3 regions of the Sporosarcina pasadenensis genome follow, and region 3 is predicted to be linked to each of the others. Evidence: riboswitches for the same ligand, from Rfam matches in the RefSeq annotation. Region 3 holds a riboswitch; each other region holds the start of a gene.
The links. A riboswitch is a leader RNA that binds a small molecule or an ion and turns the genes downstream of it on or off. The one in region 3 is predicted to bind lysine.

Region 1: linked by a shared signal. The riboswitch ahead of AB1K89_RS06005 (amino acid permease) and the one ahead of AB1K89_RS06590 (Na+/H+ antiporter NhaC family protein) in region 3 are both predicted to bind lysine.
Region 2: linked by a shared signal. The riboswitch ahead of dapA (4-hydroxy-tetrahydrodipicolinate synthase) and the one ahead of AB1K89_RS06590 (Na+/H+ antiporter NhaC family protein) in region 3 are both predicted to bind lysine.

The regions. Positions count from the first base shown of each region.
Region 1 is NZ_JBFEGM010000003.1:124,820-130,434, reverse strand. Features, by position in the region: gene AB1K89_RS06025 (DUF2785 domain-containing protein) at 1-621, opposite strand, end outside; gene AB1K89_RS06020 (hypothetical protein) at 707-1,006, opposite strand; gene AB1K89_RS06015 (hypothetical protein) at 1,470-1,775, opposite strand; gene AB1K89_RS06010 (deaminase domain-containing protein) at 1,793-2,410, opposite strand; lysine riboswitch at 2,659-2,837, shown strand; gene AB1K89_RS06005 (amino acid permease) at 2,946-4,394, shown strand; gene ltaS (lipoteichoic acid synthase) at 4,510-5,615, opposite strand, start outside.
Region 2 is NZ_JBFEGM010000006.1:89,238-94,852, reverse strand. Features, by position in the region: gene AB1K89_RS09865 (hypothetical protein) at 271-516, shown strand; gene AB1K89_RS09860 (toast rack family protein) at 943-1,671, shown strand; lysine riboswitch at 1,991-2,169, shown strand; gene dapA (4-hydroxy-tetrahydrodipicolinate synthase) at 2,295-3,179, shown strand; gene AB1K89_RS09850 (NUDIX domain-containing protein) at 3,355-3,777, opposite strand; gene AB1K89_RS09845 (DUF6339 family protein) at 3,944-4,708, opposite strand; gene AB1K89_RS09840 (hypothetical protein) at 4,712-5,557, opposite strand; gene AB1K89_RS09835 (hypothetical protein) at 5,547-5,615, opposite strand, start outside.
Region 3 is NZ_JBFEGM010000003.1:235,378-240,992, forward strand. Features, by position in the region: gene AB1K89_RS06580 (bifunctional metallophosphatase/5'-nucleotidase) at 1-1,176, shown strand, start outside; gene yunB (sporulation protein YunB) at 1,198-2,013, shown strand; lysine riboswitch at 2,069-2,243, shown strand; gene AB1K89_RS06590 (Na+/H+ antiporter NhaC family protein) at 2,382-3,959, shown strand; gene AB1K89_RS06595 (sodium-dependent transporter) at 4,238-5,615, shown strand, end outside.

The DNA.
Region 1 (5,615 bases), 110 kb from region 3:
TTCATTATCACTTATGCCTTTCTCCTGAAGTGCTTCCACTACGAAAACGAGTCTTTCCTCTTCTTCATCAACATACGGTACTTCTTTCGTGCTAATTTTGAATAAACATAGTTTGATTGTTTCAAGACATTCAGAAGAGAACGTAATTGTAAAATTCGGGTGACTTATGGCAACTGTTAATAAGTCTGCTCCATGAGCAATACTATGAGCCCATCCTTTCCCAACTACATAGCCACGTATATCTTCTTCAAGATTTAAGTATTCAATACTCTTTTCAAATAATTGTTTCAGAGTATCATCTGACAGGAATCGCTTTTCTTTATCTTTCTTTAAGATCAGGGCAATAACTAAAGCGGAAAAAGAACGGCTAAAAACTGAGTCATCTTCATGTTGGTCAATATTCAGGAATAAGTTTCTTAAACAAACATCAAGGATATAATTCATTTGCTTTATTGTTAAATAGTCTTCGATAATTAGTTTTCCAAATGAATTATAAATTAGTGTATCCCTCAGTTCCAAGTCGATTGACCCTATATTCTCCAGCATTCTTTCAATAAGAACATCTAAATTGCCATGTTGTAACGTTTTATCTAAATTTTTCAGTTCTGTTTTTAGTGTCATACTCTCACCATCTTCTGTTTTAATCTTATTCAATTTAGCTTCGGGTATATCGATCAGTTCATATTAGTATTCCAGGTTTGCTGCATTATGGTGCAAATGGGATTTGCCCAGTGAACAATAAAAGTATCATGATTATCCAAAAGAGAAAGAAGGATGAAGATAGTAGTAATGAAATAATCGGTATGGTGTTTTTCTCCGTTCTTTTCACCAAGCCAACAATTGATAATAAAATACCCGCAGCTGTGAGGAAAAGCGTTATCGTATCGCCAACCAAGTATCCAACATTTGCAATTTTTGTAGGTTCCACGAAAACGATAAAGAAACAAACAACTCCTATAAGCAGTGAAATGTAGCTACCGTAGCTGTGTTTTTTGGGCATATTCATTTCTTTTGTCAAAAAATATCCCCTCCGTATTTTTCCGATTATTAGTAATACGGTTCATGACGCAAAAAGTTCCAATGAATCATTCAAGCAAACGACCCAAATTAAAACAGGCACAGATCCTTATTCAGGAAATGTGCCGAGATAACTCTATCGGTAGTTTCGAATGTTGTTTCAAAGGCCGCTGTTTTAGAATGTAGCTTGCTAATATATTTTATCCGGCCAAGCTTTTCTATGCTTTGATTAAAAAGCTGAGCTGAGTAATTCCTGTATTAGAATTATTAATTCAAAACGAAGGTCTAAGTCCGCAGAAAAAACGAGACACCCTCGAACTGAATATGTCTCGTTCTTTCATTCAATTTGATACAATTGGTTATTTTATCAGTTCCGTGCACAGTATTTTTGTGAGAAATTCTTATTTGCGACAGAAAGTTTTATCCTATAAGTGCCTACCAACAAGTAAGCATTATAATTCATTTACTCTTTCTCTTAAATTTAATTCTTTACCTTCGTTACCGTAATACCATAAAGTAACTTCCTCTAAAGCTTTTGCCTTCGCTACTTTTTGGGTGCATTCTTCTTCCTCAATATAATACTCATAAGCCTCTCTAACTAAATCTAATACTTCATCAAGTTCCATCGAAAGTAAATCATCTAAAGGGTCATGACCATTAAACATTGCCACTTTCATCAACTCCAAGTTAAAATTACTTAGGACATTTAATTGTTTTTCTTTTATTAAATCACGTGTTTTATTATATGTAGCATTCATATATATCCCTCCGTTTATTAAATAAAATTTTTGTTGCTATAGTCAGTACAGTACCATACATTAGCATTTAAATTCTCCATCTCATCTATGTAGTAACGACTTAGGAGGGTTGCTATTTTCCTTTCGCAACTAAGACAAGGCCCTAAAGTTGTATAAATAAACAGCTCACCTTCAACTTCAGTTTTCCCCACCTTTTCCAAAAATGTTTCAATAAGTTTAGACTCCGAGTCATTATTTCTGTTGTAAATTGGATTCCCTTCAAAATCTTCGTTTATATGTTCATTATATGTTAGGGTATTATTTTTTTCGTTCACTGAACCGGAAGGAATTTCGGGATTATCACTCGGGATACAATAATATAAGCTAAACAACTCATTAAATTCCTCGGTCAACTTTGATTTACAGTTGATAGCACTATGTGCCCATAAAATAAACTCTAATTCTTGCCCTGCAGCTTTTCCTTTAAACGACATGTACGCCAAATTGTTTCCTAAGAGGATTCTTCGTCTGACTCTAAGTGGCAACTTCTTTCCAACTTGCTTTTCAATTGCTGTTACTAAATTGTAATGTGTCTTTCTTACTTCTACAGCAAATTCATCACTGTAATCAATTTCGAGTAGATTTAGACTCCCCACTATTCCATTCCCCTTTTCTTATACTTTACTCTCTCATTTTATTTAAACACACTTTTCAGATATTTAAAATGAATCTTTTACAAAACCCGGCACAGATCCTTACTGGAAATATGCGCGATCAATAAACCTATAAACCTTTCCTAAACTCCCCTATCTACAATGGTTAGCCGTAAATGTGCAATGTTTACCATTGCATTATGAATGATATCGCACTATAATTTATACATTAATTAAATACTCCCATTCACCGATGGGATAGAGGTTGCTGCTTATAAGAGTAGGACGGACGAGATTCTCTGAGATTGTTGACTCCGTTTGAAAGGATAAGTTGCCGAAGTGTGGATAGATCATTGGATATCCAGGCTGGTGATGTTTTCGAATAGGAACATCATTGTCACGTTTTTCAACGTGGAGAACTATCTTCGGAAGGATTAACGCATTTATCCAACAGCCGTCGATTTTCTTCGATGGTTGTTTTTTATTTTGGGTTATACTAGTTAGATTGGACCTTCCGTCACAAAAAGGAGTGGACAACATGGAGAACAATGTAACATCTACGAGTACTCCGCAATTGAAGAGGACATTGAAAGCTCGCCATTTGATGATGATCTCCCTTGGAGGTTCGATTGGAACCGGGATTTTCTTAGCAAGCGGCGGGGCAATCCATACTGCAGGGCCGGGAGGGGCATTGGCGGCGTATGTCGCCGTCGGGATCATGGTTTACTTCCTGATGACGAGCCTTGCTGAAATGGCGGCTTATATGCCTGTGGCGGGATCATTTAAAGAATATGCCACCCGATTCGTCGATCCGGCATTCGGGTTTGCGATTGGCTGGAATTATTGGTACAACTGGGCGATTACGATTGCCGCGGAACTGGCGGCGGTGGTATTGATCATGAAATTCTGGTTTCCCGAGAGCCCTTCATTCTTATGGAGCGGACTTGCGCTTCTGATCATGTTCGGCTTCAACTATTTGTCCGTCAAAGGTTTTGGCGAAGCCGAATTCTGGTTTTCACTCATTAAAGTTGTGACGGTCATCATCTTCATCATTACCGGGTTTATGATGATCTTTGGCATCATGGGCGGCGAAGCGATCGGCTTTACGAACTTCACGATTGGCGATGCACCGTTCAACGGAGGGTTCTTTGCCATCCTAGGTATTTTCATGGCAGCAGGCTTTTCATTCCAAGGTACAGAATTGCTTGGAGTCGCTGCCGGTGAGAGTGAAAATCCGGAAAAGACGATTCCGAAAGCGGTGAACTCCGTATTTTGGCGCATCCTCCTTTTCTACGTCTTTGCGATTTTCGTCATCGGGATGATTATTCCGTATACGGATGCACGATTATTGAGTGAGTCGGTTTCTGTCAGTCCATTCACACTCGTTTTCGAACGGGCTGGATTCGCTTTTGCCGCTTCTGTCATGAACGCCATCATTTTGACCGCCGTCTTATCTGCGGGTAACTCGGGCATGTATGCGTCCACGCGTATGCTTTGGGATTTGGCGCGCAGTGGGAATGCACCGAAGTTCTTAGGGAAATTGGATAAGAGAGGCGTGCCGGTCAATGCGTTGATCGCCACGACATTAGTAGGCTCCCTTGCCTTCCTCTCCACTTTCTTCGGGGACGGTACGGTGTACGTCTGGTTGTTGAACGCATCGGGGATGGCTGGATTTGTTACGTGGCTTGGGATTGCCATCAGTCACTACCGTTTCAGAAGGGCCTATATTGCGCAAGGCGGTAATCTGTCGGATCTTCCTTATCGCGCAAAATGGTTCCCGTTCGGTCCATTGTTGGCCCTGGTCCTATGTATCTTCATCATTGCCGGCCAAAACTTCCAAGCCTTTACGGGCGGAGAAATCGATTGGAACGGCGCACTCGTTTCCTATATCGGTCTCCCCCTCTTCTTGATCGTTTGGCTAATTTATAAAGTGAAGTACAAAACAAAGTTGATTCCATTGAAGGACTGTGACTTTGAAAGTAAATGATATGAAATACAGCCGGATGTGAGAGGTCTCCCCTCTTCATTCGGCTGTTTTTTAATGCAAAAAATAAGCACGCCCTCTCCGATCAGAGAGAACATGCTTATTCTGTTGCGATATGTCATTCGTTTGATTGTACACCTGCATCTTTAGTGTAGTTATACTGAGAAGGATCGACAGGTGTATACCCGTTTGGCGTATAAAATCTTAATAAGTCGCCATTCACGACTTTATCGGAAAGCTCCAATTTATAATCCACTTCTTTTTTCAAAGCATTGGCACGCTCCATTTGACGCTCGTCAAGTGGTAGGCCTGTTTGATTATCATAAAACTTTTCGTTAATTGAATCGATCGTCGGGCTGATAAAATCGCCATTACGAAACGGGACAACCTCATTATGCTCTTTCGAGAATAAATCGGAACCGAATTGAACAAAGTTTTTCGTATCAATTCCAAGCAAATGCAGCAACGTCGGAAGAAGGTCTGTTTGGCCACCATACGTGTGGTTGATGCCGCCTTTCATTCCAGGAACATGTATGAATAAAGGGACGCGCTGCAAGTTCGCACTTTCATAAGGGGTAATTTCTTTTCCTAAGACTCTTGCCATCGCTCTTCTATGATTCTCGGAAATACCATAATGGTCGCCATACAGAACAATGACCGAGTTATCATATAAGCCCATTTCCTTTAAACGAGTGAAGACTTTTTCAATCGCTTCGTCTGTATACCGCGCAGTTTGGAAATAATCGTCCACACTAGCGTCCCCAGTCTGGGCTTTATCGATTGTCACTAAGTCTTGATTCATAGCATACGGATAGTGGTTTCCTACCGTAATGAATTTCGAATAGAAAGGTTGCGGCAGTGAACTCAACAGACTTTCAGATTGGTCATAGAACGGTTTATCCAACAATCCGTATTCGGCCATGTCGATTGGGGAACTTGTATCATAATAACTCGCATCGAAGAAATGGTCGAATCCAAATGCTTTGTAGACGGTATTCCGATTCCAGAAGCTGCCGTTATTACCGTGGAAGACAGCGGATGTATACCCATAATCCTTTAAGATACTTGGGGCGGCTTGGTACGTATTTTGTGCTTTCGTAATAAAAGCAGATCCTTGCGGCAGTCCAAATAGGGAGTTCTCCAACATGAATTCCGCATCGGACGTTTTGCCTTGGCCCGTTTGGTGGAAGAAGTTATCGAAATACGCTGTATTCTCATCTTTTG
Region 2 (5,615 bases), on a different contig from region 3:
TTGGCAAGGGATAGCGGATTAGGCTCACTATTCACCATTCCCCCGTCACTATAGAGTACGTCGATTTACCGACAGGACAAGAGTTAAGTGTACAGTTTTCATGATTTTAATTGAGAAGTTCAGTGTTTAATAGGTGCGTGGAGTCAATATATTTACCCAAAACAAACGTTCTATTTTTATGGACTATCTTTTACATTTCCTGTATACTGTAAGCAATAGACTATACACGAATTCGCAGACAACAGATGATAAAGAAAGGAGGATAAAGAGTTGGAGGAAAGGATTCTGCAATTGCTTGAAGGGTTGAAGTCGGAAATAGGCGACCTGAGATCCGATGTAGGCAGCTTGAAATCGGAAATGCATAGCCGGTTTGATCAAGTCGATCATCTTTTGGAAGGAATCGGCGGTCAGTTTGAGCACCAAACTAGCCAGCGTATCATTAATGGACAAGCTATTTCAAAAGAATTAGTGAACATTAAATCGCGAATCTTTGACTTAGAAACAAAAACTATGTAAAAAGAGCTTTTGTGTAAAACAGAACCTACGAAGCAGTCGTAGGTTCTGTTTTTTTGTCTAAATTAATTGTGTTGGTGCTGTGCATAGGAAAATCCATCCAATGAGTAGTGAAACTCGAGGATGGATTTATTGATTCCGAACGACTTATAATTCCATGAGAATTGTAATGGCAATGCCTAGTACCATCCCGATGACGACAGTTACTGAATATAGAAGAACCCTCCTCAACACCTCATCCTTTCATCACTCTTTTATCTAATATATTAATGCAAGGGACAAAACATGTGAGTCACAAATCCATTAACATCTGTGTTCAGGTCGCATTCCCTCTCAGCCCTTAGACGTATGTAAAATTCAAACATGAGACTGGTAAGTTTTTCATTTGAATGAGGTAGAATAGAATAAAATGGGGCAGAAGGAGAATGAATGAAAATGAATAAGCTATTATGGATTGTGCTGTTGACGGGTTTTCTAGTTGTTATCGGCATCTATGGGTATAACAATTGGTTTGCGAAGGCAAGTGGGAATGAAATTTCGATTGCTAAAGACAGTGCCGATGCTCTGAAAGTGGATATCGACTTCGGAGTTGGCAACTTGTACGTCAAGGGTGGTTCCCCTGAATGGGTGAGTGGCGAGTTTACCTATAATCACAAAAGACTGGAACCGAAAGTGACATATAAGAAAAAAAAGGATACGGGCCACGTCAAGATTAAGCAAGGCTCCAAGACAACGTTCGGCTTGAATAAACGCAAAGTAGACAACGAATGGGATCTTCAGTTGACGAATGTAATTCCAATTGATTTGAATGTTGACATGGGGGTTTCAAAGTCAAGATTGAAATTGGAAGGTCTCCAATTAAATAGCCTTTCCGTGGATGGTGGAGTTGGTGAATCCGTCATCGACCTGAGCGGCGCTTGGAGCAAAGGTTTTCGAGCGGACTTCAATTTAGGAGTTGGTGATGTGACGATCATCCTTCCGAAACAGACCGGCGTCAGAGTAAACGTTTCAAAAGGCCTTGGAAGACTGGAATTGAATGACTTCATCAAGCAAAACGAAGGAGTTTACATTAATGAAGCCTACGAAGATGCAGAAGTCATCATCGACCTATTTCTCGACATCGGCGTCGGGGACGTCAAATTCAAGATTGCCGAGTAAATTGTGTCGGTGCCATTGTGTCGGTGCCTGTGCACGGTGCATTTATGACAATTCGAGAGAGTGTATTTAAATACAAAATTAAATTATATAAAACCCCTAAATTAATGGGTTTCTAACTACCTCGTATACACTTTTATTGTATTGTCCGAATAGTTCGCCGCACAGGCACCACAAAGCTGTGAACCCTACTCTGTATTGCTTGCTATCTACACGATGAAATAACGTCAATTCATTTTATTTTCATTTTTTACTTGCAATTGAACCGGATACGATGTAAAGTCATATATAATTTAACATTATCTTATTTCGCAAGTTTTGAAGTAAGGATAGAGGCGCAAAGACCATCAGTATACAATCTGAGGATAATGAGATCCTATGAAGGTTGTGGAAAGGGGAATTTGCCGAAGTGGAGAGATTCTCATTTATCTCGAAGCTGGTTCTGGGTTGAACAAGTCCAGAATTGTCATATAGGAAACTATATGGAGGGCTATCTTATGCAATGAAATAATTTAGTTATTATTTCTAGCAACAACGAGCCCTCGTTGTTGCTTTTTGCGTTCATTTTCAACTGCCCTCTCCCCTCTAATTTTTTCAAAAAAATTAATTATAGGAGTGGAGAACTAATGAACTTCGGACAAATTGTAACTGCAATGGTGACACCTTTTGATGCACAAGGCGAAATTGATTTTGAGGCGACTAGGAACTTGATCGATCATTTAATTGCCAATGGATCGGATGCCCTAGTGGTATCTGGAACAACAGGGGAATCCCCAACGTTATCGGACAAAGAAAAAGTCCAATTGTTTAGGTTTACAGTTGAAGTTGTAAATGGACGAGTGCCGGTCATTGCCGGTACAGGCTCGAATAATACGAGAGAATCGATCGAACTGACAATGCTTGCAGAAGACGTAGGCGTCGATGGAATCATGCTCGTCGCCCCGTACTATAACAACCCTTGCCAAGAAGGAATGTATCAACACTTTAAGACTATTGCGGCAGCCACCTCATTGCCAATCATGCTGTACAACGTACCAGGACGCACTGTTGTCAACATGTCGGTCGAAACGGTCATCCGCCTTTCGGAAATCCCGAATATCGTAGCAATCAAAGAAGCGAGCGGTAATTTGGATGCAATGGCTGAAATTATCGAACGTACGCGAGAAGGCTTTTCATTATACAGCGGTGATGATGCACTGACACTTCCTGTATTATCGATTGGCGGAACAGGTGTCGTTTCTGTATCGGCCCATGTGTTAGGGAATGAAATGCAAACGATGATCCGCAACTTCAAAATAGGCAATACCGTAGAGGCGGCTAGCAATCATCGAAGACTGCTGCCGATGATGAAAGCACTCTTCGCTGCTCCAAACCCTACACCTGTCAAAGCGGCGTTGAGCCTGAAAGGAATTCAAGTCGGCGGAGTCCGCTTGCCGATGATTCCGTTGAATGATGAACAACTACGTTCATTACAACAGGCTTTGGCTATTTATGAAGAAGTGAAAATCTAACTATGCACCCTTATGGTAATGAAAAAAAAGGACCGTCCAATGGTCGCATATTGAACGGTCCATGTATTATTGTAGGTTCCCCTACGGGATCGGCACAGATAGGAATAACCCATCAGAGCGGCTAACGCAAGGATGGGTTATTTTTTATGGTTGAATGACAAATTAAACCGAAATCCTACAAACGAACATCTTCCGCTCTTCGAATGTACTCCTTCAAATAATCCTCAGCTTCAGGATGGGCATACACCTCTTCAGGCGTCATCCAGTACACAGCCGCCACTTCATCAGCACTCACTGCGTACGGCTCACCGCTGAACTCCTCGCACAAAAAAACGACATTCACAACCGGTTCCCCTAGGTCTGTAATGAAGCTTGTACTGCACACATAACGCATATGCCCACTGACAACAAGCCCCACTTCCTCCTCCACTTCTCGTGCAATCGTACGCTCTAAAATATCCGAAGTTGCTCCTTCAAGCTCAACTTTCCCACCAACTAACCCTATTCCACCAGGCGCGTGTTCTTCCTCTTCGCTTCGTCTGCATAATAAATAACGGCCATCCTTGTATAATGCCGCTTCTGTGTTGACGATGAACATGTTGGCTCTCTCCCTTTTCACTTCATTCTTATACATCTTCCTGGCCAAGGCCGGAATCTCCTTTAATTGTGTGGGAGAATAATAAAAGCAGAGCTCCAAGATGAATTGGGCTCTGCTATCTCTTTGTTTTTGAACTAAAAACCAATTTCCGCACATAGACTCAAATTCAAATCAAAACGGCTACTCTCTCAATATTATAAACTTTTTTAAGCCTAGCCATTATCATCTCTTTCACTTCATCTTCCTCAAGCACATCAAGAATCATTGCACCGCCTAAGATGTTAAGATAACGATTCGCCTCGACAAAGTGCTCACGCTTGATTTGTAAGCCTTCGTTTTTAAGTGTTATAAGAGCACGTAAAACACCTTTGGTGATATTACGATTTGAAGTGAAGTTACTAGAGAAAAAGACAACGCATCTGGCCGAAAAATCCGCGGATGAGAAAAACTCGGTGAGCCAGTACGGATCCTCTTTATTTGCATCATCATAAGTCATATAACCTACCCACCATAGACGTGCTAACAAATGAACATATAGGGATCGTTTTGCACTATGAGTAAAGAAGAGCGCCGACTGAATTCGTTTGTCATTCTTCTTTTCCAAGTCCAAAGATAGGCGGTAATAGCTAAATTCCCGCATTTGCATATGTGCTAATCCAGCCCACAAACGTTCATGGGTAGCTTCTGCGACGGTCAAATGCTGTAAGGCATCATACACAATCTTCACATTTTCAAAATCGCTCACCAAATAGTCGCTGTCAAAATTGAATTTTGGTTGTTTGTAGTCAATATTTGACTCAAAAGTTGCGCCTTCCTTAGCAAAATAATTATCAAACCATGCATTATCTTTACTATAGTAATGTTCTTTATAAGCATCAAAATTAACGCGTAAGTCTTGTAATGCATCTTCAGATAAAAACTTTATTTTCATCAACTAGTCCTCCTCTTTGATAAGTTTTTCAATTTCGTTAAATGCTTTTTCGAGAGGGTTTCTTAGGACAAGTTGTACCGCTTGGATAACAGGGACGGTTCCGTCTAACACTTGGGAAAATGGTATATTGTTATTATCAAAAATCTGTACAAGTACTTGGTACCACTTATAGTCTTCGTATCCTGTAGTATCCTCTTTCAATATGTGAAAGACATCCACCAAACAGGGTGTGAAAACCGTGGCTAAGATTGTGTCTTTTAATCTCGAACCTGCATATTCCGCATACTTGTCATATATTGCTTTTGGCAATTCTATCAGAATTTGATCTGAGCTCATTTGAATGTTCATATGTTCCGATTTTTCCACACGGCGAACAGTAATTATTGATGGCAAATTTTGAGTCTCTGTAGACTCTTCGTGCAAAATTATATCTATCGCTTCTGCAGTTGCCAACATATTACCCTTTTCAAATGTTAATGGTAAATCACGATAAAAGTCATTCAGCTGCATATTTGTATAGTTTTCAATCGTAGTGGTTGCAATGATAAACGGGCGAATCTCCATTTTCCCCCGCAATTGTTGATCGTTAATTTGGGCAGATAACCTCGGCACATTAGATTTAACAATTGAACGATAACTGGTTTGCGGACATTCAATATGCATTACAAATGCCGCCTTCCCTTCTTCTATCAGCTTTTCGATACCTTCGTTTTCTAAAGAGCAAAACATTTCAAGCTTGACCTGCCCGAAAGACTTTTCGGCTTTAACCTCCACTTCGAATAGAGAGGCTAGATAGTTATCATTTTCTTTATTTAGCACTGGATATGGAAGGCTACTGTTAAACCTCATATAAATTCACCTCTAGTACACAGTAGTGTTCATAATCAACTTTCACCTTAACAAAAAT
Region 3 (5,615 bases):
ATTACGATGTCCAAAAAAGCATTGAATACCCTCTACAAAGGAGCGGAATTCGACGTCGTCCTTTGCAATTTAACGGAGACGGATGACTCATTTCCGAAATGGCTGGAGCCTTATAAAATATACGAAACGGCTCTAGGTGTAAAAATCGGAGTTATCGGCGCGACGGCAATGTACACGGACTTTTATGCGAAATTAGGATGGCGTATCGAAGAGCCGAGGCATGTACTGAAAAAAGTGGCCATGGAGATTCAGCATAAAACGGATATCATTATTTGCCTTTCGCATTTAGGTGTGAATGAAGACAGGCTTCTTGCTGCAGAATGTGAGCTGTTCGATGTCATTTTAGGTGCGCATACCCATCATTTATTCCCGGAAGGAGAAATGGTGAATGACACTTTACTAGCCGCCACAGGCAAGTTTGGTGAATATGTAGGACATGTTGAAATCCACATCGATCTGGACAGTAAGAATGTCGTCGAAAAAAGAGCGGAAGTTGTCCATGTGAACGAGCTGGAAAGCCATGAAGAAGATATCCAGGATGTAAATAATCTCATTCAAGCAGGGAAGGAAGCGCTGGAGGAAAAAGTCTTCTATAACACAAGTCCGTTAAAACAACAGCTCTTCGTGGAAAGTCCGATGTCCTCATTTTTCGGAAGGGCATTGATTGATTATACAGGTGCGGATTGTGCTATGTTCAACGCAGGGATCTTCTTAGGAAGCCTCGAAAAAGGCTGGGTGACGAAACGCATGGTACACTCCTTGCTTCCGCATCCGATCAATCCATGTACAATCACGCTGGACGGGGCGGAGTTGCTGGAAATTTATAAGCTCGCTGGCAACGAATCGTGGCCGGAAACGGAAATCAAAGGGCTTGGCTTTCGTGGAAATTTCATGGGTAAAATGATCTTTGAAAGGCTCTTCAGAAAAAGCGCCGGAGAACTGTATGCGGGCAATCGGAAAGTCGTTGCCGGAAAAACCTTCAAACTGGCAACACTAGACATGTTCACATTCGGCTTCTTTTTCCCCGTTTTGAAAGAGGCGAAGAAAGAGTATCATATGCCCGAACTGATTCGGGATGTATTCGTTTGGTACGGGATGAAAAGAGATGGCAGAGTCAATAAGGATGATACTGAAAGCACTTCACGAACAAGAATGAACGACCCCGGTCCTGCATAATATTAGGCAGGAGGGGTCGTTTTGAGATTTTACGGGCAGCCGTCTCGAAATTATAAAAAATGGAATCGGTATCGCCGTTCCAGTAATAATGGCAGGCCTCGCAGGAAGCGCCGCTTATTGCCGCTTCTTTTTCCAGCGTTTCTTGTGACAATCGCCCTGTTTCTTTATTTTGTAAACTCAAAACTCACTCCGATTTATCTGCAATACGCGGAAGTTGAAACGGAGAGGATTGCAGCGCATGTCATTACACAGGCAATTAAATCAAGATCTACTGATATCTATGATGTGAGTGAAATCATCGAAAATGTACCGAATGATTCACCTGGAATGGTGACAAATACATTGAATGCTGAGATCATTAATAAAACGAGGGCGGAGATACATAGCCTTGTAGAGGCGCATCTAAAAATGGCTGAGAGCGGAAATTTGGAAATGCTGCCTCTCAGTGAAAATATCGAATATGATCCTGAGGCAATGGAGGCTGACGGAGGAGTCGTCTTCTTCGTGCCGATGGGGCAAGCGACGGGCATCCCTATGATCGGGAACTTTGGCCCTAAAATTCCGATTCGGTTCCATGTCATTGGGGAAGCACAGACTACTGTCGATACAGGTATTACAGAGTTCGGCATTAACAACGCAATGGTCGAAGTGAATATATTGGTTACGGTCAACGTCCAGATCATCGTTCCTTTGGCGACGCGGAAAAGTGTCGTGGAACAGAAGATACCTGTTGCGATCGGTTTGATTCAAAGTCCTATTCCTCAAATATATAACCGGGGAGGGGAGAACCCCCCTCAAATAGAAGTGCCGTATCCGATCATTGGTGGCGGAAAATAATAAGCTCTTGAAAAAAGGGTGATTACCTGTTACGCTAGTAGCACAAGAGGAACACCGATTAGGTAGAGGCTGCAAGGCTTATTAGTAATGGACGCGAGATTGGCATCGATGACCGCCCGTGAAAGGAAGTTTTGCCGAAGCATGTACTGGGTTGCCTATCCATTCATGCTGGGGTTATTCCGAATAGGAATGACACTGTCATGCGAATCGCATGATGAGCTACAGATCGTACGTTAGATAAAACATCTTAGATTATCTTACAAACGAACCGTAGAATAAGCCGACACCTACTACACATTCTAGTGTAGAGGGTGTCGGTTTTTTTCATTCTAAAAACCTACCGTTCCGAAAAATTGGAGGAAATTTTTATGATAGGCACTTGGGTTTCAATTTTGCCGCCAATCGTGGCAATTGTTATGGTGTTGGCGACAAAAAGGGTATTATTATCACTTGGATCGGGGATTGTGACAGCGGCATTATTGGTCGCAAGCTTTTCACCGGTCGATACGTTGCAAAATCTTTGGACTGCAATGATCGTCTCTTTCTGGTCTGAAGGGGAATTGAATACGTATAATATTTTCATCATGGTTTTCATTTTATTATTAGGAGTCATTACCGCATTTGTCAGTTTGTCCGGCGGAAGCAGGGCGTTTGCGGAATGGGCCGTCAAGCGCATTAAAACGAGACGCGGAGCGAAGTTGCTGACAGTGCTCCTTGGAATCCTTATTTTCGTAGATGATTATTTCAATTCATTGGCTGTCGGGCAAATTGCACGACCGATTACGGATCAGCATCGCATTTCAAGGGCGAAATTGGCATACTTCATCGATTCCACATCCGCTCCGATTTGTGTTATCTCGCCGATTTCCAGCTGGGGAGCATTTCTCATCGGCCAATTGGCTCTTATCTTTGGCACGTCTGCTGCAATCAGCTACTCGCCATTATCCGCATTTCTCATGATGGCACCGATGAATTTTTACGTTATCGCTACATTGGCAATGGTGTTTTTCTTTGCTTGGACAAATATCGATTACTTTGAAATGAAAAGACATGAAACACGCGCCCAAGAAAAAGGAGAACTTTTCGACCCGAACAAAGAGATTCCGGGTCAATTGAAAGAGGATTTTCCTGTCCATTCCTATGGACGTGTCATTGATTTGATTGCACCGATCATTACTTTAGTCATCGTTACATTAGGGATGATGATTTGGACAGGCTATCGCATCGGCGGATCGGCAAGCATTTGGACTATTTTTGAAAACACCGACGTTCCATTGTCATTGATGGTCGGTGGTCTTGCGGGAACAGTATTAGCAGCAGTCCTTTACCTATCACAAATGGGGAAAAACGAGACAGCTTCCTACAGCCTTGTAGGCAAAGCGTTTATAAGTGGTGTCGGCGCTATGATGCCAGCAATTCTCATCTTAATTTTTGCATGGGGATTGACGCATTTAATTGGCGTATTGGAAACAGGGCCTTTCTTATCAAGTGTTGTGGAACAGTCAAATGTGCCTGTCAACTTCCTGCCGGCCATCATGTTTGTGCTCGCCGGATTAATGGCATTTTCGACAGGGACTTCGTGGGGCTCTTTCGGCATCCTTCTTCCGATTGCCGGAACGATTATGATCAATGCGGAGCCAGAACTGCTTCTTCCGGCATTATCTGCTGTATTGGCAGGGGCTGTTTTTGGAGATCACTGTTCACCGATTTCTGATACGACGATTCTATCTTCGACGGGCGCAGGATCCAACCATATGGATCACGTATCTACACAGCTCCCATATGCTTTGATTTCAGCAGGCATTGCTGTAATCGGCTACTTAGTCCTTGGGCTCACAGGATCGGTTTGGATCGGACTTGCAGCAGTTATCGTCCTAATCGCTGGTTTGTTTACTGTATGGACATCAAAACGGAATAGAGCAGAAGTGAAAGCAACTTCCTTCTAACTGATATAAACTGTCACAACCGCCGGTCACTCGGCGGATGTGGCATTTTTTGGTTTGAGTTTCAACCGGACATATATCGATGTTCCCAATCATAAATTTCCACTACCGGTACCCATTCAGAAGACGATAAAGGGGAAAAGTCATAATACGAAATGGGTATTTTTTCAATAAAAAAACATTTTGACAATAGATACTAAGACGGATATACTTATTTTAAGATTATATAATAATCTGAAAATGTTAAACTTTTAACATAATCAAAGGAAAGGGGAATTGTAATGGAACAGCGTTCACAATGGGGGACCCGCGCCGGCTTTATTTTAGCGGCTGTCGGATCTGCTGTCGGTCTAGGTAACATCTGGCGTTTTCCATACGTTGCGTATGAAAACGGCGGTGGGGCATTTTTTATACCTTACTTATTTGCACTTCTGACCGCAGGTATTCCAATCTTGATCATGGAATTTACGATAGGTCATAAGTATCGCGGTTCAGCTCCTCTATCATTCTTTCGTATGAAAGGAAAAGGGGCTGAGTGGTTGGGATGGTGGGGCATATTCGTCTCGTTCGTCATCTCAACATATTATGCAGTCATCATCGCTTGGGCAATGAAGTACACGATCTATTCCTTCAATATGGCATGGGGGGATGATACTGGAGGATTCCTATTCGGAAGCGTACTTAACTTGGCGGATAATCCTGGGGAAGTCGGCGGGCTTGTGCCAGGAGTGCTTGTTCCGCTCATCCTCGTTTGGGCAATCGCCTTCATTATTCTTTTGGCAGGAGTTAAACGAGGAATCGAGTTGGCGAACAGGATTTTCATTCCGACGCTTGTCGTCGTGTTCCTTCTTGTCGTCATCCGGGCAGTCACTCTTGACGGGGCGGCACTCGGTCTAGATGCATTCTTCAAACCGGACTTAAGCAAACTGGCAAATTCTCAAGTATGGGTAGCGGCATATGGACACATCTTCTTCAGTCTTTCCATAGCTTTTGCCATCATGATTACATACTCAAGTTACTTGCCGAAGAAGTCGGATATTACAAATAACGCATTCATTACTGGATTTGCGAATTCAGGATTCGAATTACTTGCGGGAATCGGAGTGTTTGCCGCGCTTGGCTTCATGGCGACACAAGCGAACACTTCGGTTGCAGAAGTTGCTTCCGCTGGCGTTGGACTCGCGTTTGTCGTATTCCCGAAAATCATTAATGAGATGCCTGGGATGAATGGACTTTTTGGAGCCTTGTTCTTCCTGTCTCTCGTCTTGGCAGGTCTTACATCGCTCATCTCGATCTGTGAGACGTATATCGCAGGGGTTTCGGAGAAATTCAATATCTCGCGTACAAAGTCCGTCCTTTTCGGTGTAGGGCTTGCAGCAATTATCTCATTGCTGTTCGCTACACGCGGCGGTTTGTATTTCCTCGATGTCGCCGATTACTTCATCAACCAGTTCGGTGTAGCAGCAATCGGTTTGGTCGAGGTCATTCTAATCGCATGGGTCTTCAAAAAGCTTCGCGTTTTCGAATCGCATGCGAATGAAATCTCGGATATACGCGTCGGCATGTGGTGGAAAGTTTGTTTAAGTGTCATAACACCACTAGTCCTTGGGTATATGATGATAGACTTGGTGCGCAAAAACATTATGAAATTGCATACAG